Regions from separate parts of the Synechococcus sp. CBW1002 genome, predicted to be linked through region 4. Evidence: predicted binding sites of a transcription regulator. Region 4 holds the regulator's gene; each other region holds the start of a gene.
The links. Region 4 encodes NtcA, which controls nitrogen genes in cyanobacteria. Its sites were predicted from a motif close to GTANCNNNNGNTAC; they were not measured.
Positions count from the first base shown of each region.

Region 1: cynS (cyanase) is a predicted target of NtcA. The motif match lies at 4,625-4,638, and genes of this name have one in related genera.
Region 2: H8F24_RS06025 (anthranilate phosphoribosyltransferase family protein) is a predicted target of NtcA. The motif match lies at 3,221-3,234, and genes of this name have one in related genera.
Region 3: H8F24_RS04155 (circularly permuted type 2 ATP-grasp protein) is a predicted target of NtcA. The motif match lies at 2,876-2,889, and genes of this name have one in related genera.

Region 1 covers NZ_CP060398.1:571,385-578,634, reverse strand. Annotated here, with positions in the region: gene argS (arginine--tRNA ligase) at 147-1,991, opposite strand; gene H8F24_RS02705 (formate/nitrite transporter family protein) at 3,040-3,921, shown strand; gene cynS (cyanase) at 4,067-4,516, opposite strand; gene H8F24_RS02695 (hypothetical protein) at 4,732-4,884, shown strand; gene H8F24_RS02690 (dihydroxyacetone kinase family protein) at 5,031-6,758, shown strand; gene H8F24_RS02685 (DUF1993 family protein) at 6,840-7,250, opposite strand, start outside.
Region 2 covers NZ_CP060398.1:1,258,314-1,265,563, reverse strand. Annotated here, with positions in the region: gene H8F24_RS06045 (hypothetical protein) at 1-345, opposite strand, end outside; gene H8F24_RS06040 (hypothetical protein) at 483-923, shown strand; gene H8F24_RS06035 (ferredoxin--nitrite reductase) at 853-2,421, opposite strand; gene H8F24_RS06030 (hypothetical protein) at 2,736-2,939, opposite strand; gene H8F24_RS06025 (anthranilate phosphoribosyltransferase family protein) at 3,363-4,478, shown strand; gene H8F24_RS06020 (nitrate reductase associated protein) at 4,468-4,938, shown strand; gene H8F24_RS06015 (molybdopterin oxidoreductase family protein) at 4,899-7,103, opposite strand; gene H8F24_RS06010 (NarK family nitrate/nitrite MFS transporter) at 7,197-7,250, opposite strand, start outside.
Region 3 covers NZ_CP060398.1:878,751-886,000, forward strand. Annotated here, with positions in the region: gene H8F24_RS04145 (IS1182 family transposase) at 1-1,195, shown strand, start outside; gene H8F24_RS04150 (IS630 family transposase) at 1,338-2,429, opposite strand; gene H8F24_RS04155 (circularly permuted type 2 ATP-grasp protein) at 2,945-4,402, shown strand; gene H8F24_RS04160 (alpha-E domain-containing protein) at 4,396-5,376, shown strand; gene H8F24_RS04165 (transglutaminase family protein) at 5,408-6,289, shown strand; gene H8F24_RS04170 (glycogen/starch/alpha-glucan phosphorylase) at 6,413-7,250, shown strand, end outside.
Region 4 covers NZ_CP060398.1:1,626,946-1,634,195, forward strand. Annotated here, with positions in the region: gene H8F24_RS07700 (alpha-mannosidase) at 1-399, shown strand, start outside; gene psbN (photosystem II reaction center protein PsbN) at 467-610, opposite strand; gene psbH (photosystem II reaction center phosphoprotein PsbH) at 696-896, shown strand; gene H8F24_RS07715 (TatA/E family twin arginine-targeting protein translocase) at 922-1,218, shown strand; gene pth (aminoacyl-tRNA hydrolase) at 1,339-2,001, shown strand; gene H8F24_RS07725 (DUF3146 family protein) at 2,069-2,326, shown strand; gene H8F24_RS07730 (resolvase) at 2,379-2,846, opposite strand; gene H8F24_RS07735 (DUF3084 domain-containing protein) at 2,857-4,092, opposite strand; gene H8F24_RS07740 (sulfotransferase) at 4,304-5,134, shown strand; gene ntcA (global nitrogen regulator NtcA) at 5,155-5,889, opposite strand; gene H8F24_RS07750 (cob(I)yrinic acid a,c-diamide adenosyltransferase) at 6,218-6,859, shown strand; gene dcd (dCTP deaminase) at 6,859-7,250, shown strand, end outside.

The DNA of each region.
Region 1 (7,250 bases), 1.1 Mb from region 4:
AGGATTCTGGAGTCCCATGCCCGAACGACGCCGCAAGCAGGTGACGGACCCCTGCCTCTCGATGAACCCCATCTCCGCGGCAGCTTCGGCTCCTGCGCCGACCGGTCGCCGCTGGGAAAGGCCGGATGACCTGCTGCCAGGAGCGCTCACATCCGCTCCAGGCTGGGAATGCCGAGCAGCCCCAGCCCCAGCCGCAGGGTGTCGGCCGTGAGGCGGCAGAGCGCCAGGCGTCCAGGGCGGGCGGCTTCCTCAGCCTTGAGCACCGGCACCTGGTCATAGAAGCGGTTGAACACCTGGCTGAGTTCAAAGAGATAACTGCACAACCGGTTGGGCAGCAACTCCTGCTCCACCTCGGCCACCACCGCGTCGAACTTCAGCAGTTCTCGCACCAGGGCCCACTCCTGAGGCTCACTGAACTGCAGGCTGGAGGCCTCCGCCTGGCCCGCCAGGTCGCCGCCTTTGCGGGCGATGCCGGCGATCCGCACCACGGCATAGAGCAGATAGGGGGCGGTGTTGCCCTGCAGCGCCAACATCCGATCAAAGCTGAACTGATAGTTGGTGGTGCGGTTCTGGCTGAGGTCGGCATACTTCACCGCCGCCAGTCCCACGGTGGTGGCCACCTGGGTGATGAAGCTCTCCTCCTCGTGGCGCCCCTCCTCCTCCAGGCGGCGGCGCAGGTCGGTGCCTGCCCGCTCCACGGCTTCATCGAGCAGATCCCGCAGGCGCACGGTGTCGCCGGCACGGGTCTTGAGCTTCTTGCCGTCGTCGCCCTGCACCAGGCCGAAGGGCACATGCTCCAGCCGCCCGTCTGCGGGGATCCAGCCGGCCCGCCGGGCCACCTGGAACACGCCGGCGAAATGGCTGGCCTGACCAGCATCCGTCACGTAGATCACGCGGCGGGCGCCATCGCCGGCCGGGGGCTCGGCAAAGCGATAGCGGATGGCCGCCAGGTCGGTGGTGGCGTAGTTGAAGCCGCCATCGCTTTTTCGCACGATCACCGGCAGGGCCTTTCCGTCCTTGCCGCTCACCCCCTCCAGGAACACGCAGCCGGCGCCGTCGTCGGTCACCAGCAGACCGGTGGCTTCCAGGTCGCTCACCACGGCCTCGAGGTAGGGGTTGTAGAAGGATTCGCCCCGTTCGCTGAGGCGGATGTCGAGCCGGTCGTAGATCTTCTGGAATTCCCGGCGGCTCTGGTCGCAGAGCAGGCCCCAGGCCTTCAGCGAGACCGGATCTCCCCCCTGCAGCTTCACCACCTCCTCGCGGGACGTCGCCTGGAAGACGGGGTCGTCGTCGAAGCGCTGCTTGGCCTGGCGATAGAAGGCCACCAGATCGCCCAGGTCCACCGCATCGGCGGTGATCAGCGCCTCGGGGGCCACCTGCTTGAGGTGGGTGATCAGCATGCCGAACTGGGTGCCCCAGTCACCCACGTGGTTGAGGCGCAACACCGGGTGGCCGCGGAACTCCAGCACCCGGGCCAGGCAGTCGCCGATGATCGTGGAGCGCAGATGGCCCACGTGCATCTCCTTGGCGATGTTGGGGCTGGAGAAGTCGACCACCACCGGAGCCGCCGGTGCTCCGCCGCCTTGATCGCTGCCGCCTTGGCCTCCGCCCACCTCCGCAGCCGCGGGAACGCCCAGGCGGGGGTCCCCAAGACGGGCCGCCACCTCGGCCGTGAGCCGCTCAGGACGCAGGGTGAGGTTGATGAAGCCGGGCCCGGCGATCTGGGGCTCCAGGCAGAGTTCCGCGAAGGCTGGATCCGCCGCCAGTTCGTTCACGATCGCCGTGGCGATGGCACGGGGCGGCTGCTTCAGGGGCTTGGCCAGGGGCAGGGCGCCGTTGGCCTGGAAATCACCGAATTCGGGCTTGCTGGCCGCTGCCAACTGGGGATCCAGGCGCCGGCCATCTGCACGGGCCTCGGCGGCGGCCTGCGGAAACGCCCGCTCCATTGCCGCACACAGCTGGCTGTCGAGGGCTTGGGCGAGGCGAAGCATGGGGGAGGGCTGGAAGAGCGGCAAGCCTCCCGCCTGTGGCGGGAGAGGCCCTGATCATCCATCCGGACCGGCGGCACCCAGGTGGAGGCTTGGTGGAATGGATGGCTTGAGGCGCGGGTGATCGGGAAGGCCTCGTTGCAGGGCCCGTGAGACTCGCTTCGGATTCGGTCTGGACTTTCGACCGAAAGACCTCTGAAATGCACTGATGCCAGTGACTCACTGCTGGAGCATTCCCAGTCCGGGGGTGAGCTGTGCGTGGGCTGGGAATCGAGGTTGGATGAAGCCCAGAGTCAACCATTCAGGAGAGATCAGCCATGCAGGAAATTCACCCCGGCCATGATCTGGCCGACGCGGTCTTGTCGTTGAAAAGCTCAGGGTGTTCACTCTCCCCATGTCCACATTCATCTGTCTATCAAGGGAATCAGGACCTCGTCACAGCCGTCAGATCGCTGACAAGCCTTTAACGCGACGGGCTCGGAATGCTTGATGGGGAAGCGGCGCTGCGCACACATTGCCCACTCTGTGACTTTTCAGGCCGGCACCTCTATGGGAGACGATCAGCACGGTTGTGCCACGAGCTCCGAAGCCCCTGGGCAGCCAGGATTGATCTTCTGTAGCATCTGTCACAACACTTCGTTCTGGCAGCACCTAGACAAGTTCCGTTGATCTCGCTTGTTTCCGACAGGTCAACATTGGACGTTATTGCGTCCACCCCTCGGGGCAGTGAATGCTTCTCGCTTCTTCGTCGTCTGTCTTGTTCCAGTACCTTCCCTGTTGAAGTGCTCCCTCTGGCTGGACATCTTGACTGAGGCGTAGTCTCATCGTCCATTTCCCTGGGGCCCTACCGGCAGGCTCTGCTTAGTTGGCGCCAACTTGATTCCACAGCTGCTTTTTCTCTTCCCATGGCCATCACTTCATGGCACCCGACAGGGTTGTCCAGGCAGGCCACCGTCCAGGTAGTGGGCTGATCGGTTGCTTCATCAACGCCATCCGTGGCTGAGGCGCCTAACTCTTTCGTTCCCAGTTCCAATTCAGTAGCACCTCAAAGATGGATTACGTCTTACCAAATGAACTCGTTGACGGCATGATTGCTGCCGGCGGCAAGAAATCCGGCGTCAGCATCAAGAATCTGTTGCTGCGAGGTTTCTACTCCGGATCCGTTCTCGGTCTGGCCTTGTGCCTTGCCCTCACGATCATGGTTCAGACCGGAATACCGTGGATCGGGTCTCTGATCTTTCCTTTCGGATTCGCCAGTATCGTGTTGTTCGGCATGGAACTGGTCACCGGTAACTTTGCCTTGCTTCCTATGGCGGTCTGGGCAGGTAAGACCACTTGGAGCAAAACCATCCGGAACTGGATCTGGGTCTGGATCGGCAATTTCCTCGGTACAGGCCTGGTGGGCATCCTGTTTGCCATCAGCCTCACAAGTGGTGGAACTGCAGATCTGGCTGCAGGGTCAGGGGATTGGGTTGCGGTCGCCAACAAGATCATCGGCCTGAATAAAGCCAACGTGATCGTCAAGTATCAGTCCCTCGGTGTCCTTGGTTTCTTTCTTGCCTTTGTCCGAGGCCTTATTGCCAACTGGTTGGTCTGCCTTGGTGTCACTCTGGCGCTCGTCAGCAAAAGTGTTCCTGGAAAGATCCTTGCCTGCTGGCTGCCAATCACGGCATTCCAGGCTCTCGGTATGGAACATATCGTGGTCAACATGTTCCTGCACACCACGGGGCCTCTTCTGGGCTCTGGCGTAAGTTTCGGACAGATTGCATTTTGGAATTACCTGCCTGTCACCATGGGAAATATTGTTGGTGGGATGGTGTTCATCGGTATGCTCTTCTACAGCACCCATCGCACAACGGTCAGCAATGTGCTGCCCACGGTGCATGATGAGAAGCTTGAGCGTGAGTTGGCTGCCGAGCTTGGCGCCCGTTGATGATCTGGGTAAGCTGATTTAAAAGTCGACTTTCTCAACGGCTTTCAACAATCAGCAAGGTCTCCAACGATCAGACCCGTCGCATTGCGACGGGTCCTTTTTCGTTACTGGCTGATTCGGCCGGTGGGCACGCGCAGCGCCTGGATCACCACTTCTTGTAAGGCAGGAACTTGCCGCACATGGTGATCTTCACTCGGTCCCCGGCGGGATTGGCTTCTTTGTCCACGTGCAAGGTGAAGTCGATCGCGCTCATAATGCCATCGCCAAACTTCTCCTGGATCACATCCTTGAGTGGCATGCCGTACACCTGCATGATCTCGTAAAAACGATAGATCAATGGATCAGTGGGAATAACCGGATCCAGCGATCCCTTGGTAGGGAAATCCTGCAATGCAGCGATGATTTCCGCATCCAGGTCCAGCAGCTCACCCAGTTGGGTTGCCTCGTCCGCCGAGGCGGTGGCCTGGAGATAAAACAGGGAGGCTACCCAGACTTCGTCGCGGCCCAGCTTGGCGCCCAGGTCGGCAAAGCTCATTCCCTTGGCTTTTTTGGCAGCCAGCAATGCAGAGATCATTGTGTCTTGGTTCGCAGTCATGAACAACGGTTGTCGTGATGTCCGCTACCGCATCAGGCCGTGCCATTGGATCATGGCCTGATGTCAGTTGCGAACTCCTGACTATCGATTGATCGACGCGTCTTGCTGGCATCAATCACTACAGATCTGGATTTCACCAGGCCTTTTGGATGATTTTCATACAGACGTCGTCCGATGGTCTGATTGGAATGAGGTCGACCTGTGTGAGCTGCCGGATGGTTCATGCCCTCATTTCCTACCTTCGCCATCTAGGCCTGTTTGAGCCAGTCCCCTCTCTGATCCTCCAGCGGCTCTACGTCGCTGCCGGCCGTGATCATCCTGCCCACCCCCGCCACGGTCGCTACGACGGCCTCACGGCCTGTGAGTGACCGCGGCGTTCGGCACCGTCCCGATGGTCCTGGGTAGTGAGATGGGTGGTACAGCATGACGCTGTCATGAAACTCCTGGGCCGCAACAGCAGCAGGGTCCATGCTGATGCTGACGATCCGGACGGCCCCATTCGGGGTCTCAGAGCATGACGCACCTGATCACCGATCCCGGCCGCTTTGCGGTACAGGCCAAGGCTGGGTTCGTGGCTGCGAATCGCCGCCGGGTGCGGGCCGTGGCGGGTGGTGTCGTGCGTGCCTCAGGCCTCGTCAGGGGACGGGTGGCCGTGGTGACCGGCGGTGGGTCCGGCCACTATCCCGCGTTCATGGGCTTTGTCGGGATGGGCATGGCCGCCGGTGCCGCCTGCGGCAACATCTTCGCGTCGCCGTCGGCTGGCCAGATCGTCAGTGTGAGCCGTGAGGTGAATCGGGGCGCTGGTTTCCTGCTCACTTTCGGGAATTACACCGGCGACATGTTGCAGTTCGGCCTGGCGGCGGAACGCCTGCGTTCCGAGGGCCACGATGTGCGCATTGTGGCGGTGAGTGATGACATCGCCAGTGCCCCGCCCTCCGCCATGAATCAGCGCCGTGGCATTGCCGGCGGGCTGGCGGTGTACAAGGTGGCCGGTGCGGCTGCCGAAGCAGGCCTGGACCTGGATGCGGTGGAGAGGCTGGCCCGGCGGACCAATGCCCGCACCCGAACCCTCGGTGTGGCCTTCAGCGGCTGCACCCTGCCGGGGGCGGAGTCTCCCTTGTTCTCTGTGCCGGCGGGTCGCATGGCCGTGGGGCTGGGCGTGCACGGCGAGCCGGGGCTGGAGGAGCGTCCTCTCCCCGACGCTGCCGGACTGGCGGAGCTGCTGGTGGCTGCGCTGCTGGCGGAAAGCCCGGATGACATACCGCCCCAGGAGGCTCGGGTAGTGGTGCTGCTCAACGGGTTGGGCGGGTTCAAATATGAGGAGCTGTTCAGCCTCTTCGATGCGGTGGCAAGCAATCTTGAGGCCAGGGGCGTGCGGATCGTCGATGCCGAATGTGGCGAACTGGTCACCAGCCTGGAGATGGCCGGGCTGTCTCTCAGTCTCTTCTGGCTCGACGATGAGCTCGAGCCGTTCTGGCAAGCCCCAGCCGACAGCGCTGCTTTCCAACGCGGCCATCCGACACTCGGCCCGACGACCGCTCCGGAACGGGAGGCAGACGCTCCTGCCCCGATTCCGCCGGCATCAGCGCGCGACAGTCCAGCTGGCCAGGGGGATCAGCTGATCTGGGCCCGTCGGGTGCTGGAGGGCCTCCAGAAGGCCCAGGCAGCGTTGGAGGCGAGCCACCAGGAGCTGGGCCAGCTCGATGCCATCGCAGGAGACGGCGACCATGGCCTGGGCATGGTGCGGGGCGTCGGTGGGGCGGTGGCTGCTGCCCAGCGGGCGGTGGACGACCAGGGCAGCGTGGCCCGTGTCTTGCTGGAAGCCGGAGAGGCCTGGTCTGAGCAGGGCGGCGGCAGCTCCGGTGCCCTCTGGGGCATTGGTCTGGCGGCTGCCGGCAATGCCCTCGCCGCGGCGGATCGATTGGATCCAACCGCCCTGGCCGGAGCCGTCGCCGCCGCTCTTGGCGCCATTCGGAATCTCGGCAAGGCCCAGGCTGGCGACAAGACCCTGGTCGATGCCCTGATCCCTTTCTCGGAACGGTTGAGCAGCGGTATCGCCCAAGGGGAGTCGGCTGCCAGGGCCTGGTCTGAGGCGGCCAGCTGCGCAGTTCATGCTGCCCAGGCCACAGCCGAGCTGTTGCCCCGACTGGGTCGAGCCCGATCCCATGGCGCCAGGAGCGTCGGCCACCCCGATCCAGGCGCCGTTTCCCTGGCGGAGGTGTCGGTGGCCGTTCAGATCTGAGCCTGGCCTGGGCGCCTCAGGACCCTTGCCCACCCCATGGAGAGGCATCGTGTCGATGGCAATGGGCTGGAGGCGAAGATTTCAGGATGCGCCCAGGAAATCGCGCTTGCCGAGGACAACACCGTTGTGGCGCAGGATGTTGTAAGCGGTGGTGACGTGGAAATAGACGTTCGGCAGCACGAAGCTGCTCAGAAAGGGCCAGCCCGGCATCGTGATCGTCTGATCGCGGCCGATCGGCACTGTGACCAGCCGTTCTTCCGAGCCGTTCAGCTGTTCCGTCGGCACGCTTTCGATGAAGGTGATCGTGTGCTGCAGCCGCTCGATCAGTTCGGCGAAACTGGTTTCGCTGTCCTCCACCGCTGGCGCTTCGGATCCGGCCAGCCGGGCGACCCCTCGGCGGGCGATGTCCGAGGCGATCTGCACCTGACGCACCAGGGGGAACATGTCGGGATAGAGGCGGCTCTGCAGCAGCACCGCCGGATCGATGCTGTG
Region 2 (7,250 bases), 370 kb from region 4:
CCGCTGATGGCCGAGCAGCGGCACCAGCAGCTCCTGACGGTCGGAGGAAGCCGTCGCCAGGGCCTGGCGCAGCAGCCCAGCACAGCCGGGATGGCGCAACCGAGCGATCACGGACAGGCACTCCGGATCGGCGCTGGGCTCCGCCAACCACCAGGCCAGCAGGCGCACCGTGGCCTGGCCGTCGACGCGTTCCGCCAACACGGCCAGAAGATCGGCCTCCGGCTGCAATCGGCCCGTTTCAATCGCCACCAACCAGGGCTCAAGATCCAGACTCGGCCGGCGGCGCAGCTGCTGAAGCCAGGGCCAGCGTTCCGGACTGCCCGGTGGCGGCAACAGCTCCGGCATGGCACGGGGATGGGGCGGGCACCACCCTGGCTCAGAAACCGTAGCCATCGATACGTTTGATGTGATGGAGAGGGTGGTGGCGTCCATGGCGTCTATCACAAGTGCAGGCTTGCTCGAACGACCCCATGGCCAATCGCATGATCCGGACCACCGCAGACCCAGGGCTCGATCGGGCACGACAGCGCGGCGTTGGGGTGCAATCGGCCAGCGTTTCGGCGTCAGGGGCGGAGCTCGACGGACTGGATGCGCTCAAGGAGCGGCAATTGCTGTTCCGATGGGTGCGCGATCTCGATCGAGCCCAGTTCGCCCTCGGCGATACGGCCCGTAGCAGCCGCCTGTGGCAGGAAGCGGCCTTGATGGGATTCGACCCTGAGCGGCTCACCCGTCTCCTCTACGGCGGGCAGGACCCCCACGACACCGCCGCACTGGAGGCGATCGATCGGGTCTGGCGGCAGGAGCAACGCCAGCAGCACGGCTGGCGTCGCCCTGCCTGGTGGCCGGGGGCGGTCAGGCAGCCTTCGGCGTGGCACCGAAGCGCTCCAGGAGCAGCTGCTCCAACACATCGGTCAGGTCGGTGAGCGGGACCCCCTTGTCGTGGAGCTCCGCCAGCTTCGGTTCCTGGCCGATGGAACCTCCCAGAAAGATCTTGGCGGCCTCCACCATCTCGCCATCCTTGCGAGCCTTGGCACCCATCAGGCCAATCTGACCCATGTAGGGCTGGCCGCAGGCGTTGGGGCAACCGGTCCAGTGCATGCGGACAGCCTCAGGGAGATCGATCCTCGTCTCCAGCGCATCGAGAACATCCTGGGCCAGGCCCTTGGTGGGGATCAGGGCAAAGCTGCAGTAGGCATTGCCGGTGCAGCTCACCGCCTCGGCCTGCAGGGCTCCGGGATCGAGACGGAAGCGTTGTAGCAGCGGCTCCTGCTGCAGCGCCTCCAGGCGGTCAGTCGGCACATTCGGCAACAGCACGTTCTGGGCTTCGGTCAGACGCAGCTCTCCGCTGCCATAGGTGCGCGCCAGGCGCGCCAGCTCAAACAGGTCGGCGCCACGGAACCGGCCCATCGGCACATGCAGGCCCACCCAATGCAGGCCGTCCTGCTTCTGGGCATGCACCCCCAGACCATCACGCGGGGCGCGGCAGACGAGGTTGCTGCCATCGTGCGGCCGCACCGTGTCGGCCGCCGCGGTACCGGCGAATGCAGCGAACCGGGCGAGCACGGCGGTGCGGTAGTCGTCGAGCCCCAGGGCATCAATCAGATACATCAACCGGCTCTTGTTGCGCACCTCCCGGTTGCCCTGATCCTCGAAGTGGCGAAGCACCGCAAGCGTGAATGTGGGCAAGTGCTCCGGCGGAAGCCACACGCCCAGCGGGAGAGCCAGGGCATTGCGCTGGGCGGAGAAGAAGCCTCCAACCATCACCGTGAAGCCAAGCTCACCACCACTGGCCCCACCGCTCCAGGCCGGAAGAAAGGCAAGATCGTTATGCAGAAGGAAACTGTCTGGCGCCCCTCCCACCGCCACATTGAACTTGCGGGGCAGGTTGCGGGGACCATCCGGAGCGAAGAGCCGCTCCTGAATCGCGCTCACCAGTGGTCGTGTATCGAAAACCTCCTCGGGATCGATGCCGGCCAGTGGATTGCCGGTGATGTTGCGGGGATTGTCGTGGCCGGATTGACGGCTGGTGAGGCCCACCCGCTCCATCGCCGCCAGCAGCGGGGCCATGTCTTCGAACAACAACCCCCGCAGCTGCAGGTTCTGGCGGGTGGTGATGTCGGCGCTGCCATGCTCGCCGCAGCGATCCACGGCTTCGGCCAGCACCTCCAACTGCTCCGCCTGAATCACACCATTGCGCAGCCGCAGCCGCAGCATGAAGCGCCCCGGCGTAACCGGCCGGAAAAAGATACCCAGCCACTTGAGATGAATGGTGAGGGTGGCCTCATCCAGGGATTCCCACCCCTGTAGAGCGAGATCTGCAAGCTGGGGCTCCAGATCGAGGCCACAGAAGTCGGCTTTGGCCTGCTCGAGTTTACTGAGCTTGGGCTCAGCTGACAGATCGGTTACGGGAGGGGTCTGCATAAAGAAGTAGCGCGCCCATACGGCGCCGGAACAGGAAGCAGAGGAGGCATGACGTGACCTCGAAAGCCCCACCACGCCGGCATCCAGCAGAGCGGTGGGGCCGGCGAGCGCCAATGAGGGATACGCAGCCGGCAAGAGTCGTCGGAGACGGCAGCCGAAACAGCAGCGCCAGTACCCGAATCACGCGATCGCCACATCCTGAGGCGGAAGCTTCAGGGCTCGTGTCACTACCGCTACGGAATCTCGCCGCGCCCCCATCCCAGCTCCCAGACCAGGCTGGCCCGGGACACTCCCTGAATCCGACCCGCCGAGACTCAGCGTTCGCCGAGGGTCTGCCAGAGCGTCGCCTGATGGGCAATCACCGGCACCGGACCCGACCGGGAAGCCGCTCCCGAGGAGCGCGGCAGCGAAGCCAGCAGCTGAACAGCGAGCGAGCCCACCACGAACATGCCAAGGAAGGCGAGGGCCACCCCCAGGGGCGAGGCCTGGGCGCGGGTGACCTGCAGCGGCGCAGCCATGGCAGCAACCAAGCTGATGAATGGCATCAGTATGAGCGGCCCGAATCCTGGAGAGGCGCCGCCTCCGAGAGGCCTGCGAAGGGGGCGGCCGCCTGGGAGGCCCTCAGATCCAGAACGCTCCAGCCATGCAGGACACCGAGCAACAGTCCAAAGGAAGCGGCGAGACGCACGGGAACAGGGGACGTTCGGGTGACTCTCTCGGCCCACGACGCGCCTTGATGCAATGGTTGGTACCGAACCGATCGACCTGATCGCCCCGTCGCATCTTCAGGAAAGAATCAGTATCGCTTGATACTTCTTCGCAGTGATGGGCTGACACCGTGCGCTTGGGCCCCGTGCGGCTCAGGCCACAACCCGCACAGTTCCGCATTCAGCTGTGGAAAATACTGGTGCTGGTGGATTCAGTGCCGACCGTCCATGTTGATGCCAGCCACCTCGAATCCCGCGCCAGATCCCACGACCACCCTGGAAGCCGCAGCAGCATTTGCCAGACAGCCCAGTGATGAACGCCAGCGATTCAAGCTCTATCTCAAGAAAATCGGCAGCGGTGAGCACACCAGCCAGGGCCTCAGCCGCAGCGAAGCGCGGGATGCTCTGGAGCTGATGCTGCGCGGCCTGGCCAGTCCAGCCCAGATCGGTGCCTTCCTGATCGCCCACCGGATTCGACGACCGGAGACCCAGGAACTCGCCGGCATGCTGGATCTCTACAGGGACCTCGGCCCCGCCCTCCACACCACCGAGCGAGCGGTCAGCTTCGGCATGCCCTTTGATGGCCGCACCCGCACAGCCCCGATCTACCCGCTGACCAGCCTGGTGCTGGCTGCCGCCGGCCTGCCGGTGGTGCTGCAGGGCGGAAGCCGGATGCCGGTCAAATACGGGGTGACGGCCATGGAACTGTTCGCCTCCCTGGGCCTCGATCTGCTGCACCTGCCGCTGGCCACCGTTCAGGAGGGGCTCACTCAGCAGCGGTTGGCCCTGATCCATCAGCCCGATCATTTCCCCCTGGCGGAGCGGCTCACCGAGATTCGGGAAGATCTGGGGAAGCGCCCACCCGTCGCCAGCCTCGAACTGCTCTGGACCGCCCACCGCGGTCCCCATCTCCTGGTGAGCGGCTTCGTGCATCCCCCCACCGAATCGCGGGCATGGAAAGCACTGGATCTGGCGGGAGAGGAGGAGGTGATCACCGTGAAAGGCCTGGAAGGCAGCACAGACCTGCCGATCAGCCGGGCCTGCATCACCGCCCGTGCGCGGGGTGACCAGATCGAGCGGATGATCCTCCATCCCCGTGACCATGGCTGCTACGACAACGATGTGCCCTGGCTCGAGCTGGACAGCTGGAGCCAACAGGCGCTGGCGGCCCTGGGCGGACAGGGCCCGCTGACAACGGCTCTGATCTGGAATGCAGGCGTCTATCTCTCTCTGGCGGGGGTGCAGGCCGATCTCGAGCGTGGCCTGGCCATGGCCCGGAACCTGGTGAACAGCGGCGCCGGTCTGACCCAGCTGCAGCGTCTGATCCAGTGGAGGGCCGATGCGTCCTGACCAGGCCAGTCAGGGCAGCCATTGCTTTGATTTTGAGCACGACTTCGTCGGCAACTGGCGCTGCATCCCTCTCTGTGTGAGGCGCAAACTTGATCTGGCCGGCATCAAACTTCGCCTCAGCCACTGGCTGGCGATGCCCGAAGCGGAGCGGCAGGAGCTGGTGCTCTGGGGCGACGATGCCGAGGCACTCCGGGCCCTGGCCACCCATCTGAAGCAGCGCACCCGGGACCTGCCGGATGGCGAAGCCACAGACCTGCCGATCGCCAGCCAGGAACCCTGGCAGCGGGGAGGTGAACCGCCCGTGGCGGTCACGACGGCCGCCGCCGAACTGGGATACAGCCTCAGCCCGGAGTGCTGGCTTGCCCTGTCAGAACTGGAGCGCTTCGCCCTCTGCAAGCTGGCCCGCCCCGGGCACGACCATCACAACCTCGCGGCCGCGCTGATCGAGGTCTTCCCTTGAAGCTGTCGCGCCGGCGCCGGCGCAACACACACGGCCGCAGCCTTGAGTTCCGGCTGCTTCGAGATCGGGCAGGCCTGCTCGTGCAACAGGGCATTCACCTCACAGGCCTGCTCCTGCATGAATCCCCAGTGCATCGGCAGAAAAACCGTGCCTGGCCGGATCCGTTCGGTGATGTCGACCCTGGCGGTGATGCTGGCCCGGCGTGAGCTGATCGAGGCCAGAGCTCCGCTCTCCAGGCCCAGGGATTCGGCATCGTCGGGATGGATTTCCAGCAGGGGTTCGGGATGCATCGCCGTGAGCCGGGGAACACGGGCCGTGCGGGTCATGGTGTGCCAGTGGCCGAGGTAGCGCCCCACCGTGAGTACCAGGGGATAGGCCTCACTGGGGGGCTCCGCCAGCCCCATCGGCTGCTCGGCGATCAGGCGGGCGCGCCCACTGGGGGTCGCGAAGCGCCAATCGGTGTACAGCCGCCGGGCTTCGGTGGTGGGCTCGGTGCCGATCGGAAAGGGCCACTGCTGGGGCCCCTCCAGACGGAGAAGATCGTGGCTCAGACCGGAGACATCGCAAAGACGACCGGCGGTGAGCTGCACGAACTCGGCATAGACCTCAGCGGCTGAGGCATAGGTGAACTGATCCACAAAACCAAGGCGGCGACCCACCTCGGCAAACACCTGCCAATCGGCACGCGCCTGGCCGGGAGCGGGGCGGAAGCAGGGGCAGAGGGTGACCCGTCGCTCGGAGTTGGTCATGGCACCCTCCTTCTCGCTCCACTGGGCAGCGGGCAGGATCAGATGGGCGTACTGAGCTGTTTCCGTCTCCGCATAGGCCTCGCTCACCACCACCAGGGGACAACGCAGCAGCGCCGCCTTGACCCGTTCAAGATTGGGCAGGCTCACCAACGGATTGGTGGCGGCGACCCACCAGAGATCGAGTTCGCCCGCCTCCATCGCTTCCACCTGCTGCCAGGCCGTGAGCCCGGGGGCGGGGCTGATCGCACCAGGCTGGAACCCCCAGACCTGCTCCACCGCCCGGCGATGCAGAGGATCCGCGACCGTGCGATAGCCGGGCAGGAGATGGGAGAGGCCACCGGCCTCCCTCCCCCCCATCGCATTGGGCTGTCCCGTGAGCGAGAACGGTCCGGCGCCGACACGGCCGATCTGACCGGTGATCAGATGCAGGTTGATGATCCCCGCCACGGTGGCAGTGCCTTCGACGCTCTGGTTCACGCCCATGGACCAGAGGCTGAGCACCGGACCGTCACCACCCCAAAGGGAGGCCACAGCCTGCAACTGCTCCTCGGTGATGCCACAGATCCGCGTCACCCGATCGGGAGTCCAGGCCTGGATCAACTGCGCATAGGCCGCAAACCCCTCGGTTTCCCCCTCGATGAACTCAAAATTGATCCATGCCTGCCGCAACAGCAGATGGCCAATTCCGTGCAGCAGCACGAGATCGGTGCCCGGGCGAATCGGCAGATGCAGATCGGCGGCGGCAGCGGTGGCGGTGGCGCGCGGATCCACCACCACCAGCTGCAGGGATCCAGGCTGGCGCCGTTTGCGCTTGAGCAGACGTTGGAACAGCACCGGATGGCACTCCGCCATGTTGGTGCCGATCAGAAAGGCGACGCCGCAGTGGTCAAGGTCGTCATAACTGCAGGGCGGGCCATCAGAGCCCAGGCTGCAGGCATAGCCGGCCACAGCCGAACTCATGCACAGGCGTGAATTGGCATCAAAATTGTTGGTCCCGATCGCCCCCTTCAACAGTTTCTGGGCGAGGTAGTAGTCCTCGGTGTGAAACTGGCCGGAGCCATACATGGCGATCGCGTCTGCCCCCTTGCCAGCCAGACTCGCCTTGATCTGGTGCACAATCCGCTCCAAGGCCAGATCCCACGAGATCGGCGCCAACGGATCATCCAGGCTGGCGCGATAGAGGGGCTGCAGCTGCCTTCCCCCATCCAGCGTGTCGCAGACCGTAGCTCCCTTGACGCAGACCTGTCCGAGACTGGAGGGATGCTGCCGATCGCCCCGGGCACCCCAGACCGGCAGGCCATCGTCACCTCGACGGGTTGGCTTGCCTTTCGAGGCCGGCGGCATCAGCTCAAGCCCGCACCCAACTCCGCAATAGGGGCACTGGGAGCGCAGGGAGGAGGCAGCGGAATCAACCATGAACAGACAACGATCACAATGGAAAAGGCAGGCCATCGGCCTGCCTGATGTCGACGGTCGTGGTGGAGAACCAGGCCTCAAAACAGCGGGCAATCAGCCCACGGGGGAGGCGGCAGCAACGGCTTCACCCTCATGCTGATCAGCGAA
Region 3 (7,250 bases), 750 kb from region 4:
TGCCCTCAAGGGCCTGTTTATTCAGATCCTGCGCCTGTGCCAGAAGGCGGGGATGGTGAGCCTGGGCCATGTGGCCCTCGATGGCACCAAGGTGCAGGCCAATGCCTCCAAGCACAAGGCGATGAGCCACGAGCGGATGCTCAGGGCGGAGAAGGAGCTCCAGAAGGAAATCAACGCCTTGATCCGCAAGGCCGAGATCCTGGATGCCCAGGAAGACCGGCGCTACGGCAAAGGAAACCTGGGCAGTGAACTTCCCGATGAGCTGCGCCACAAGCAGGGCCGCCTCGCAAAAATCCGTCAGGCCCGCAAGGAGATGGAGGCGGAAACCGCTGCAGCTGCAGCGCGGCAGCGGCAGGAGGAAGCCGAGAAGGCCAGAGCCAAAGCGACCGCAGCCGAGGAATCGGATGGATCGGCCCCTGAGCAGGCCGAGCTGAACAGGAAAGCGGAAGCCGCAGCGGCAAAGGCAGCAGCGGCGGGGGACAAAGCCATCGAGGCCGCCGAGAGCGCTGGCCTCGAGCCACCAGATCTGGAGCCACTCGCCTCTGACGCGATGCCCAGGCGTGGTCTGGCGAGAAAGGCTGACGGCACACCGACGGCCAAGACCCAACGGAATTTCACAGATTCCGACAGCCACCTCATGCAGTCCGGCGGCACCTACCTGCAGGGCTACAACTGCCAGCTGGCGGTCGACAGTGACCACCAGGTGATCGTGGCGGTGGGCGTCAGCAACCAGCCACCGGACGTGGAGCACCTGGAGCCCATGCTGGAGCGGATCGCCGCCAGCGCCGGTGAACTGCCGGACGTGATGACGATGGATGCGGGCTACTGGAGCGACGACAACGCAGGTCACTGTGAGGACCTTGGCATTGACGCCTACATCGCCACCGGCCGTCTGCCGCATGGGAAGCCGCCACCGCCACAGCGAGGACCGCTGCCCAGAGATGCCGACGCCAGAACCCGCATGGCCCGCAAGATCAGAAGCAAGAAGGGATCCAGGATCTACGCCCAGCGCAAAGCGATCGTGGAGCCGGTGAACGGCCAGATCAAGGAAGGCCGGGGCCTGCGGCGGTTTCTCTTGCGGGGCCTGGAGAAGGTCGATGGTGAATGGCATCTGATCGCTGCCACCCACAACCTGCTCAAGTTGTTCCGGTACAGGCGATCACAGCAGCAGCTCTGGGCAGCAGCGACGGGATGAGGGGTAGAGACCCTGGCAATGCCGCCAGGGCTGAGTCAACCTCGCCCCAATGAACCAGCTCAGCGGGAGAGGTAGACCTCAGAGCTCACCTCACCGGGATTCGTCGTGACCAGGGGCTCGCTGCTCTATTGGCAACAAACTCCTAGTGTGCCGTCCCGGAGATCTGCGAGCAAAGTCGCTGGAGCTTCTCCAGGATTGAATCCGCTGTGGCCGTCCAGTTGAACGGCGCCTTGGTCTTGTTGTAGGCCGCCACGAATTGCTCGATCTTGGAGATCAACTCCTTGACGCTGGAGAAGCTGCCGCGTCGGATCGCCCGCTGGGTGATGATCCCAAACCAACGCTCCACCTGGTTGATCCAGGAGGCGTAGGTCGGTGTGTAGTGCACGTGGAAGCGGGGCCGCTGCGCCAGCCAGGCCCTCACCTTGGCGTGCTTGTGGGTGCAGTAGTTGTCGACGATCAAGTGGACATCAAGCTCCTCGGGGACCGACTTCTCGATCTGGCGCAGGAACCCCAGGAACTCCTGATGCCTATGGCGGGGCTTGCATTGGGTGATCACCTCGCCTGTTGCCACATCCAGAGCAGCGAACAGCGTGGTGGTGCCGTGGCGGATGTAGTCGTGGGTGACGCCCTCCACGTAACCCAGGCCCATGGGCAACAGCGGCTGGGTGCGGTCCAGTGCCTGGATCTGCGTCTTCTCGTCGACGCAGAGCACCATCGCCTTATCCGGAGGGTTCAGGTACAGGCCGACGATGTCGCGGACCTTCTCCACAAAGAACGGGTCGGTGGAGAGCTTGAACGACTTCTGCCGGTGGGGCTGGACCGAGAAAGTCTGCAGCCAGCGGTGAACGGTGGTTTTGGAGATGCCGGTGGCAGCCGCGAGGGAGCGCGCAGACCACTGGGTGCTGCCATCGGTGGGCTTGGTCTGCAGTGCCCGGTTGATCACCTCCGCCACCGTGTCGTCCTCGTAGGTGCGAGGCCTACCCGGCCGCAGCTCGTCATGCAGGCCCTCCAGGCCCAGCTCCCGGTACCGCTTGCGCCACTTGCCAACGGTCATCCCCGTCAGCCCCATCCGTTTGGCGATGGCGGTGTTGGTCTCGCCGGCACCGCAGGCCAGCACGATCTGAGCGCGCTGCACGATCGAATGCGGCAACGACCGGGAATTTGCAAGGGCCCGCAACTGCTGAACCTCGTCCTCGCTGAGGACCAGCGGAGGCATCGGACGACCAAGCGCCACAAGGCACCTCGGGTGACACTCTCGATTCTAGCTGTTATTTCCGGGACGGCATACTAGGCGCGGATTCTCGGAACAACCTGTCACCGTCACAACGGATCCGGCTGCCTGCGCCACGACTCCGTGCAACCAGCCCCAGAACGCTTCAGGCCAAAGCATCCCCACCTGCCAGCTCAGGCCTTACCAGCACGGGCTTCCCCCGCAGCACCGTCTTCAGACACGGTCCCAGCAGTCACCGATCAACCCGCCAGAGATGACATCCGAGCCCCGTCGCCGTCGTGCACGCCTGCCGACACACAGAGCTGCTCAGCCAAGACCGGCACCCACAGAACGGAGCCGACCTCCGGCGCGATTAGGCTGATTGAGGCATCTGCGCTGTTCGGCACGGACCCCTGGCCAGGAAAGCAGCGGAAGAGGACTTGAAGCTCCTGACGCCAAGCAGCCATTCCGTAGCTATTCATACCCAGAGGTGCCCCCGACGCTCAGCATGATCCGCCAAGGTCAGCCGGAGCCGGGACATGTTTACCGAGTACAAACCCAACCGCGGCTACGACGAGTACTTCAGTTCCACCGATGAACCCCGGGCGGCCCTGCGGCCCCTGCTCTCCTCGCTCGGCAATCTGGGGCTGGAGGAACTCAACCGCAACCATGCCGCCGCCGGCATGCTGCTCAAACGTCTCGGGGCGACCTTCCGCCTCAATGATTCCGGCAACCGTGGCGTCGAGCGGATCCTGCCCTTCGATCCGCTGCCACGGCTGATCGCTGTCGGGGAATGGCAGCGGCTGGAACTCGGACTGATCCAGCGCCTCGAAGCGATCGACCACTTCCTGGCCGATGTCTACGGCGATCAGAACATCCTCAACGACGGCGTCATCCCCCGCTCCGACGTCGAGAGCTCCCAGGGCTGGCGCCCCCAGATGCAGGGATTCCAGCTGCCGCTGGGCCGCTGGTGCCACATTTCCGGCCTGGATCTGGTGCGCGATGGCAAAGGCACCTGGCGCGTGCTGGAGGACAACCTCCGCTGCCCCTCCGGGGTGGCCTACTTCCTGGAGAACCGGCGCGTGATGAAACGCATGTTCCCCAGCCTCTTCCAGGGCCGCACCGTCCAGCCGATCGACGATTACCCCTCTCACCTGCTGCAGACCCTGCGGGAACTCGCTCCCTGGACCGAAACGCCGAAGGTGGTGCTGCTGACGCCGGGTGTGTTCAACAGTGCCTATTTCGAGCACAGCTATCTCGCCCAGCAGATGGGCATTCAGCTGGTCGAGGGGCGTGATCTGATCTGCCAGGACGATCGGGTCTGGATGCGCAGCACCAGCGGCCTCGAGGCGGTGGATGTGATCTATCGCCGCATTGACGACGACTTCCTCGATCCGGCGGTGTTCCGCAGCGACTCCATGCTGGGGGTACGCGGCCTGATGGCCGCGTACCGCGCCGGCCGCGTCGCGATCGCCAACGCCCCCGGCACCGGCGTGGCCGACGACAAGCTGATCTATGCCTATGTGCCGGAGATGATCCGCTACTACCTCCACGAGGAGCCGATCATCGAGAACGTACCCACCTATCTCTGCTCCCGCGACGAGGATCAGGCCTACGTGCTGGAACATCTCGGCGAACTGGTGGTCAAGGCCGTGGCCGAGGCCGGTGGCTACGGCATGCTGATCGGCCCCCACGCCAGCGCCTCTGAGATCAGCGAGTTCGCCGACAAGATCAAGGCCAATCCCCGCAATTACATTGCCCAGCCCACCCTGGACCTCTCCACCGTTCCCTCCCTCAGCGACGGTGAACTCTTCCCCTGCCATGTCGACCTGCGGCCCTACGTGCTGCGCGGCAAGGGGGCCTGGGTCAGCCCGGGAGGGCTGACCCGCGTCGCCCTGCGGCGAGGCTCCCTGGTGGTGAACTCCTCCCAGGGGGGCGGCTGCAAGGACACCTGGATCGTGGACGAACGCCAGGCCGAGGAGGTGGGCGCATGCTGAGCCGCGTCGCTGAATCGCTCTACTGGATCAACCGCTATGTGGAGCGGGCCGAAAACATCTCCCGTTTCGTGGAGGTGAGTGAAGCCATGGCGCTCGACTGCCCGCCCGGCAGCGCTGAACCCTGGCTGCCCCTGATCGACGCCAGTGGGGATCGCGAGCTGTTCGACAAGCTCTGCCCGGCAGGCTCGCCCACCGACGTGGTGCAGTTTCTGGTGCATGAGGTCGAGAACCCCAACAGCATCGTCAATTGCATCGCCATCGCCCGTGAGAACGCCCGCCAGATCCGCGAGGTGATCACCACGGAGATGTGGGAGCACATCAACGATCTCTACTGGACCCTGCAGGAGAATGAGGCGTTCTGGCGCAAGCCTCCCCAGGAGCAGCTCCATGAGATCCGGCGGGGCTGCCAGTTGTTCTATGGCATCACCGATGCCACCCTCAGCCGCGACCTCTCCTGGCAGTTCAGCCGACTGGGTCGCCTGATCGAGCGGGCCGATAAGACCACCCGCATCCTTGATGTGAAGTACTTCCTGCTGTTGCCAAGCCCGGCGGAAGTGGGTGGTGTGCTCGACGAACTGCAGTGGATCTCCCTGCTGCGTTCGGCCGGGGCCTATCAGATGTTTCGTCAGTCGAGCCAGCGGGCGATCGAACCCAAGGCCGTGGCCGCCTTTCTGTTGCTGGATCCGGTGTTTCCCCGTTCGGTGCGTTACTGCCTGGAGCGCATTCACGACACCCTGAGAATCGTGCAGGGCCGCTCCGTGCCCGGCGCTCCCGATGCGCTCGAATGCCTCAGCGGCCTCACCCTGGCCCGCTGGAGTTACACCCGCATCGACGATCTGATCGCCACTGGTCTTCACGAGGCGATCGATGCCTTTCAGAGCGATCTCAACGCCATCCACGATCTGATCGAGGCCCGTTACTTCGAGGTGGCCATCCCCACCAGCTCGGAGAGCAGCGACAGCTCCGACGCCTGATCTCCCCATCCAGCGGCTCCACTCCACCGGCATGCGCGCCCGCGTCACCCACACCCTCACGTACCGCTACAGCGCACCGGTGCTGCTCGGTCCCCATCGTTTCTGTCTCAGGCCCCGCGGCCACGGCTTTCAGCACCTCCGCTCCTTCGAGCTGAGCATCACCCCCGATCCCAGCCGCCTCTACCCCCTGATCGCCGCCAGCGGCGATGAGATCCTGCGGGCCCGCTTTCTCGATGCCACGGAGGTGTTTGAGGTGAAGGCCACCAGTGTGGTGGACACCCTGGTGCCGGCAGCCCTGGCCGTTTGCCTTGAGGAGAACGAGCCGCTGCTCCCCTATCCGATGGGCCATCTCAATTGCGATCTGCTGGGAAGTCTCCAGGGTTGGCTACCGAATGGCCAGCACGATCCGGCGGCGGTGGACCTGGCCCAGGAGGCGCTGATGGGCTCCGACCAGCGGGCGCTGCTGTTTCTGACGCAGCTGGTGGAGATCATCCAGGACCGGGTGAAATACACCCAGCGTCACATCGGCCCGGCCTGGCCGGCCGGCCGCACGCTCAAGGAGCGGGTGGGATCGTGCCGCGACCTGGCGATGCTGATGATCGAGACCTGCCGCTGCGTGGGCCTGCCGGCCCGCTTCGTGAGCGGCTATCACCTGGTGGAGCCGAGGCCGAAACGCTATGACCTGCATGCCTGGGCGGAGGTGTACCTGCCGGGGGCCGGCTGGCGGGCCTTTGATCCCAGCGGCATGGGCGCCATCGACGATCGCTACATCCCGGTGGCCACCTCCTCGAAGCCGGAACTGACCGCCGCCGTGACCGGCAGCTTCTCCGGCCCCCCCAAGGTGACCAGTGAGCTGGAGTGGAGCATCGAAGCCGAAGAACTGGCCATGACAGAAGCGCTGGCGGCCGTCTGACGAAGCCGAAGAGATGCCGAAACCCCCATCATCGGTAGCGATTGGTGCAGCATCGCCACCCCAGCGGGGAGCATGAAGGGACCACCCTTTGATCCAGATGCGGCACTGTGCCGCGCCCTTTCCATGGTTCTTTCCCCCCAGTCCCCGGGCACGGCGTCCAGCCATGGCCTTGCCGAGGCGATGCGCCGGCATCTCTTCTACAGCCAGGCGAAGGCCCCGTCGCTGGCCACCAGCCACGACCACTACCGCAGCCTGGCCCTGGCGGTGCGCGACCGGCTGCTGCAGAGCTGGGTGGACACGGCCGAGTCCTACACCGAGCAGGGGGTGCGCACGGCCATCTACCTCTCGGCCGAGTATCTGCTGGGCCCCCACCTGGAGAACAACCTGGTCAACCTGGGGATTCGGGATGACGCCGAGGCCGCCTGTGAGGAACTGGGCCTGGATCTTGAGGACCTGATCGCCGAGGAGCCGGAACCGGGCCTGGGCAACGGCGGCCTCGGAAGGCTGGCGGCCTGCTTCCAGGAGTCGATGGCCAGCCTGGAGCTGCCGGCGATCGGCTACGGCATCCGCTACGAGTTCGGCATCTTCCGCCAGGGAATCGGCCCCACGGGCCAGGTGGAGAGCACCGACCCCTGGCTGAGCCGCGGCAACCCCTGGGAGGTGATCCGGCCGGAGTGGAGCTACCCGGTGGAGATCGGCGGTCAGATCGTGCTGGGCGTGGCCTACGACACGCCGATCCTGGGCTACGGCGTGCACACCGCCAACACCCTGCGGCTGTGGTCGGCCCAGGCGCCCGACGACTTCGACTTCGCCTCCTTCAACGCGGGCGATTACCCCAAGGCGGTGCTGCGCAAGACCCAGTCGGAGACCCTCTCGAAGGTGCTCTATCCCAACGACGAGATGGAGCAGGGCAAGCGCCTGCGGCTCAGCCAGCAGATCTTCTTCGTGAGCTGCTCCCTGC
Region 4 (7,250 bases):
GACAACGGCTGGCAACGCCAGCAGCTGGCGCTGATGCCCTGCGCCGGAGGCTGGCGCCGCGGAGGAGTGCCGGCGGAGGCCCTGCGGCTGCGCGAGCCCCTCTGGGGGCGCCCCACGGCTACGGCCGGAGCCCCCAATCCGCCACCCGGTTTTCCCGCCCTGGCCGAAGATCTGCAGATGATTGCCTTGGCGCCCGATCCGGAGCTCGGCGTGGTGCGCCTCACAGTGCAGAACCTGGGCCCTTGCCGGCGCTGGCTCGATGTCGGGCCCGACTGGCAGCTGCTGGAGCGGGGCGACGGTCTGTTTCAGCCGCTGCCGCAGGAAACGGGAGCTTGGGTGCAGGCAGCGGTGCTGGGGCCCTGGGAGTTCGGCTTCTGGCGAATCCGCCGGCGGGCCTGAAGGTCAGGGTTGGCGCTGAGCTGAGAACTGCACTGGCGACACCGGTGACGATTCCGGGAACCGGTGTTCAGTCCTCGTGATCGTCGAAGGGATCGGTGAGTTGCTTCGAGGGCGGCCCGAAGGCCTGGTAGACGCCGAAGCCTGTGAGGGCCAGTAACACTGCCAGCACGGTGAGGGCAATGGAGAGGGCGGGCGAACCTGTGGATTCCATACGAGTCTCGAAAGCTGTCGCAGGCGGCCCTGGTGTGACCTTTAGAGTACCCGTCACGATTCCTTGATCGAGAGGACTGAGCTCCATGGCCCAACGCACCCCCCTCGGAAATCTGCTGCGACCCCTGAATTCCGAATACGGCAAGGTCGTTCCCGGCTGGGGCACCACCCCGGTGATGGGGGTGTTCATGCTCCTCTTCCTGGTCTTCCTCCTCGTGATCCTGCAGCTCTACAACAAGTCGCTCCTGCTCGAGGGCATCACCGTCAACTGGAACGGCGTCGGCTGATTCCTGACCCAGCCGCATTTCCTGCATGAATTTCTTCGGTATCGGCTTGCCCGAACTGGCGGTGATCGCCGCTATTGGCCTGCTGGTGTTCGGGCCCAAGCGGCTGCCTGAACTGGGCAAAACCCTGGGTCGGACGCTCAAGGGTTTTCAGTCGGCCTCCCAGGAGTTTGAGAAGGAGTTCCGCTCCGCGATCACCACCGAGCCGGAGCCGTCTGCGACCCCGGCGTCACCGGCGCTTCCTGAGGGGTCTGCGCCTGCAACGGCCAGTGGAGAGGTTGGGTCTGCCATGGCCAGTGGGGAGTCAGCCACGCCAATGGCCTGAAGCCTTGCCACTCCTTGTCACAAGCCTTTCGAAAGGTTGTGCTGTCTTCTCGAGGGGCTGAGCGGTGTTGCCCATCCCCCGCGCCGTAGCCTCGGGCAGACCTTTTCGGGGGATGTTTCCCTGCAATCCGTGAGTCCAACGCCTCCGGTGACCACCGAGACCACGCTGCCTGGAGTGGACCTGCGGCTGCTGGTCGGCTTGGGAAATCCGGGTTCCAAATACGTCGACACGCGTCACAACGTGGGCTTTATGGCCCTCGAACGCCTGGCACGCCAGGAGGGCGTCGGGTTTCGCCAGCAGGCCAAGCTTCACGGCTTGCTGGCGGAGGTGGGCCATGGCGATCGGCGCCTGCGGCTGCTGATGCCGCAGACCTTCATGAACGACAGTGGACGCTCGATTCGTGCAGCCCTCGACTGGTTCGACCTGAAACCCTCCCAGATGCTGGTGGTGGTGGACGACATGGATCTGCCCTTCGGTCGTCTGCGCCTGCGTGCCAGCGGAAGCGCCGGTGGACACAACGGCCTGCGCAGCACGATCCAGCACCTCGGCGCTCAGGAGTTTCCGCGGCTGCGCATCGGCATCGGCGCTCCAGCGGAGCATCCCGTCGAGCGCCGGGCCCGCACGGTGTCCCACGTGCTGGGGCGCTTCTCGGCGGACGAGCAGCCTGGCCTGGCCGCAGTGCTCGATGAGGTGGTGGCCGGCATCGACCTGATCCGCCGGCTCGGGATCGAGCGGGCCGGCAACCGCCTGAACAGTTTTTCGCTTCAGGCTGCGGCAGCCTGATGTCTGCCATGGGCTTTTGTCAGCCTTGATCTGCCTGTCGTGAGCCCTTCGCCGTGATGTATCCCTCGTGAGCCGCCTGCCCGCCACCACCGCCCAGCTGCGGGTCCTGCGCCAGAGTTTCAGCCAGCGGGTGCTGGAGGGTGAGGTGTCCGCCGGCGGGTTCCAGTGGACCTTCTGCTGGGCCTTCGATCGTGGTGAACTCAACGTGGAGCCCTCCCTGGGCCGCGCCCTGATCCAGGACGCTCTGCTGCGCTTTCTGCTCCAGGCCGATTACCAGCTCGAGGCCGGCGGCGACTACGCCTTCACCGTGCGCGCCAGTCTCTGAAATCGGGCTGGGCATCCCGGGCTCAGCGCGGAGCCGGACCTCCCCTTCTGGATCAGGAGCGCGGCAGGGTTCGACCCAGGAACCGTTCGAGCAGCAACTGCGCCACCACATCATCCCAGTCGCGGGGCGGCTGCCGCAGCCCTCGGGGCAGGCAGCGCCGCCAGCCCCGAGGCGGGAACAGCTCCCAGAAACGCTGCCGCGCCGCCAGGGTGCTGCCATGCTCCTCCACCACATGCACAGCAGCGATCGTCGCGAGTCTTGTCTGCCAGTGCCGGCAGCCGGTGCCGTTGCCCAGCACGATCTCAGCCACCAGCCCCTCGGCGCACCAGCTGTTCAGTTGGTGCCAGGTCGCTTCCGGGGTCAGCACAGCCGCCGCCACAATCCGCTGCCCCGTGGCATCGGTGCACACCAGGCCGCACTTGCTGCGGCCCGGATCCAACCCCGCCAGTCCGGCTCGCTGCTGCGGTGCATCGCCGTGAGGGATTCGATCACTCGGCTCGGGTGAGGCGTGGGTGGCCATGGCACGGCGTTCAGGGGCGTCCGTTGCGTGGCCGGATCCAGCGGAGCTCCACCACGATCGGATCGGGAGTGTCGGCATCCTGCACGGCCACGGCTTCCAGCTGGGCCGCCTGATCTTCCGGTCGCTCGCTCAGGGAGCGGGCCAGCTGGTTGAGCAGGGCCGCGTCGAACTGCAGGCCATCGGTGATCGAACCCTGGCGCTGCACCTTGGCGTAGGCGGCAGCGAGCAGCAGGTTCAGCCGGCTGTTGACCTGCTGGGGGCTGTGCACCTCCGGTTCGAGGCTGGTGGTGGCCAGCACGTCGCCCGCCCGCGCCACGGGGCGGTTCGGCCGCAGGTCTGGAAAGGCCAGCACCTGCTGCTCACCGCGCAGCACGTTGGCGGCCGAGAGCAGGCTCACCACCCAGGAGCCGGGGCGGGCCAGCAGAGTCTCCAGTTTGGCGATGTCGTTCCTTGGCACCAGAAGGATCTGGCGGTCCGGCGGCTCCCCCGGCAGCACCCGCTGGAACGCGAGCCGGTTGGCCTGCTGCAGCAAGGTGTTGATCACGTCCCGGGCCTGTTCCGGTCGCTCCAGAGTCACCTTGGCGGTGGCCAGGGGCTGGCCGCTGCTGATCACCACATCGCCGCGGCGCAGGGCGATGATCTTGGTTTCAAGGCCCTGGAGTTCCTTCTCCCCTTCCTTGATCTGCTCCTGCACCGCCGCCAACTCGGTTTCGGTGCGGCGGATCTCCTGGTCCCGGTTAGCCACATCGCGGCTGAGGCGATCGCGCTCGGCCTCCAGCCGGGCACGCTGCTGCTGCAGGGGCAGCAGTTCGCGCCGCAGTTGTTGCAGCCGCTTCTCCGCTTCATCCCGCTGGGCCTGGGCCCGTTTTCGCTCCCCTTCCACCCGCTTGGTGGCCGCCTGGGCTCGGCGGCTGGCCTGCTGGGCGGTGGCGCTGGCGGCCTGGGCACCGACCAGGTCGCGGCGGCTGCGTGCCAGATCGTCGCGGCTCTGCTGCAGCCTCTGCTCCAGCTGGTCCAGTTCGAACAGGCCCACCCGCAACCTTTGGCTCACCAGAAGCATCAGGCCCAGGGACATGGCACTGATCAGCGATCCGGTGAGCACCGTGATCAGCACGGCGGTGCGGCGCGGTCGCAGGTTGAACAGGCTGAGGCGCGCCTTGCCCACGCGGCTGCCGAGCCGATCACCGAGGGTGGAGAGCACGCCGCCCAGCACCAGCAGGACCAGGATCAACAACCAACCCGTCATCGCTGCCTCACCACGCCGTCGTTCCGCTGTCAGCCTTCGGATCCGGGGGATCCGAAGGCTGCATCCTGCAGCACAGACCCCGTCGTCCGACACGGTGCGGACAGTCTGGGGAGGCGTCCCGCCGGGTCTGATCCTTGGCCTGTTCCGGTGTCTGTGGTCCGGTCGGTGCTTCTGGGTCGTTTAATGTCTGGCCCGCCCGGCTTGCACCGCGATGGTTCCGGACTTCATGGTGATCGGGGCCCAGCGTTCCGGCACCACCTGGCTGCACAGGGTTCTCAGCCAGCATCCGGATCTGTGGCTCACGCCGGTCAAGGAGCTCCACTACTTTGACAAGCCCCAGATCCGCTTCGGCGTGTTCGACGCCGATGAGCGGCGACGCGCCAGGTTCTGGGACCTGAAGCGTTTCGCCCGCGATCCCCGCTGGTTCGGCCGCTACTGGTTCCTGCCGCGCAGTGATGCCTGGTATTGCCGCCTGTTTGGTCAGGGACGTCGCCAGGGCAAGCGGGTCGGCGAGATCACCCCCGCCTACGCCACCCTGGAGCGGCCGGTGTGGGAGCGGATGCAGCGTCTGGCACCGGAGCTGAGGCTGGTGTTCGTGATGCGCGATCCCGTGCTGAGGGTCTGGTCGGCGATCCGCAACCGGGTCCGCAAGGGCCAGTTCGACGGTGAGGCCGACATTGCCGCTCTGCTGGAGCAGGCCCGCATGCCCGGCGCCGTGAGCCGTTCCAACTACCTCCGCACCATCGAGACCGTCGAGGCGGTGTTCCAGCCCGCTCAGTTGCACTGCTGCTTTTTCGAACAGCTCATCAGTGATCCTGCAGCCTTCGCCGACGACCTGTTCGACTTTCTGGCCGCGCCCCCTTTGAACGAGCGACTGCGTCTGCCGCCGGCCGTCAACGTGGCCGCCGGCGGCCGGGAACCCCCCCTGGGCTTTCAGCGGGAGATGGCGCGCGACTATCTACCGATGGTGGAGCGTCTGGCAGAGCGTTTCGGTGCCGTGCCGCAGGGCTGGCTGGATCGCTACCGCAATCTGCTCAGCTGACCTGGTTGGAGTGGAGGCGGTCAGCTGAAGCGTTTGGCCAGGGCGATCGGGTCGAAGACCGTGATCTTCTTGCGATCCACCTGCACCAGCCCGTCGTTGCGCAGGTCGCCCAGCAGCCTCGTGATCGTCACCCGGGTGGAGCCGATCGCCTCGGCGATCGCCTGGTGGGAGAGGCGCAGGTCGATCGTGATCCCCTCCTGACTGGGCACACCGAAATCGCGGCAGAGCACAAGCAGAAAGCTCACCAGCCGGGAGGACATGTCCCGGTGGGTGAGGGTTTCGATCATGGTTTCGGTCTGCAGGATGCGGGAGGACAAGCCCTGCAGCAGCAATAGCCCGACGCTGGCATCGCGCTCAATGGCCTGGCGGACCGAGGTGGCGGGAGCGGTCACCATCTCCACGCGGGTGAAGGCGATGGCGTGATAAAAGCGATCGGATCGCTGCCCGGTGAGCAGCGACAGCACACCGAACAGACTGTTTTCCCGCAGCAGTGCCACGGTGATTTCTTCACCGGATTCGTAGACCCGCGATAACCGCACGGCGCCGCGACGCAGCAGATAGACCCGTTCGGCCGGATCTCCGGGAAAGAAAATGGTTTTGCCACGCTCCACGGTCTCGACGCTGCTGCCGCCGAGACCGCGCATCACTTCGAGAAGGGTGGCTCCGGCTCCGCCGGACACACCCGACCCGGTGCCAGCGGAGCCGCTGGGGGGAGGGGGGGCGTAACGGCTGAAGCCGCGAGTAGCGCCGACCATGACGGCGGGGCAGGAACTGGGAAGCTACGGAGCGACCCTGCTCTTTCTTGTAGCAACCAACACGGTTGCTGTCAGGGCCTCCGCTTCCGCTCCCGCTCGCCAGCCCCTGGCGCTCTGGGCCTGTGCGGCTGTTGACGCCTGTCGCAGCCTGTGCCGCCGTTTCCGCGAAACCGTCTGTTCCCACCAGGGATGGTGTGTGTGGCTTGTCCAGGGCGCAGATGCCGCTACATTCAGGTTCCAGCGCAGCGTCCGATCCCATCGCTTCGGTCCCTGTCCAGGTCGGCCGGAATGATCCGCTCGCCCGGCCCCATCGCCCTCCGGGATGTCCATGACCGCCAGTCTTGCCAGCCCCCAGGGCAGCCATCGCCCCTCCCAGCGGGGTGACATCTCTGTCCGGGGTCAGCGGCTGGAGGCCCGGCCTGAGCAGCGAACTGACCCTGTCCGCCCAGCGACTCGCGCTGTAGTGCCCCTTCGGCCCGTGCCCCAGGCCGAAGGGCTGCTTCAGGTGCACACAGCCCCTTTCCGCGGCAGCTTCGGCGCCGTGTTCAGCCAGGCCCTGCGCACGGCGGGTCTGGGCAGTCGCGTCCTGGTGAGTCAGTTTCTCAAAGGTGGCGTGGATCAGGGGCTGGGCCGCAGTCTCTGGCTTTGCGGCCGCCTGCAGTGGCTGCGGCCGGCGGTGCCCGCCTGCCTTGCGGCGCCCCTGCAGGCTGAAGCCGAGCAGGACCTTGCCCTGGCGGCTGTCCGGGAGGTGTGGGATTTCAGCCGCCAGCAGCTGCTGGCGGGCGCCGTGGATCTGATGGTGCTTGATGAACTGGGGCTGGCGATCGAGCTGGGTTATCTGTCTCTTCTGGATGTCACCGAGGTGCTGGAACAGCGGCCGGCTCAGCTGGATGTCATCCTGACGGGCCCGGCGATGCCCGCCGCTCTGATGGCCATGGCCGATCAGGTCACCCAACTGCGCCGCGGCTGATGCTCAAGAACGACCGCTGGATCAAGGAGCGGGCCGATGCCGGCATGATCCATCCCTTTGAAGACCATCTGGTGAGGCATCTCGAACCCGAGACCTCCAGCGCACCGGTGCTCAGCTTTGGTTGTTCCTCCTATGGCTACGACCTGCGTCTGTCGTCGCAGGAGTTTCTGATCTTTCGCCATGTCCCCGGCACGGTAATGAACCCGAAGCGGTTCAATCCAGCCAATCTGGAGCCGGCCCCCCTGCATGAGGACATCGATGGCGCCTTTTTCATTCTGCCGGCCCATTCCTATGGCCTTGGCGTTGCGATGGAGAAGCTGAGGGTGCCGCCCAACATCACGGTAATTTGCCTGGGAAAGAGCACTTACGCCCGGCTTGGCATCATCGTCAA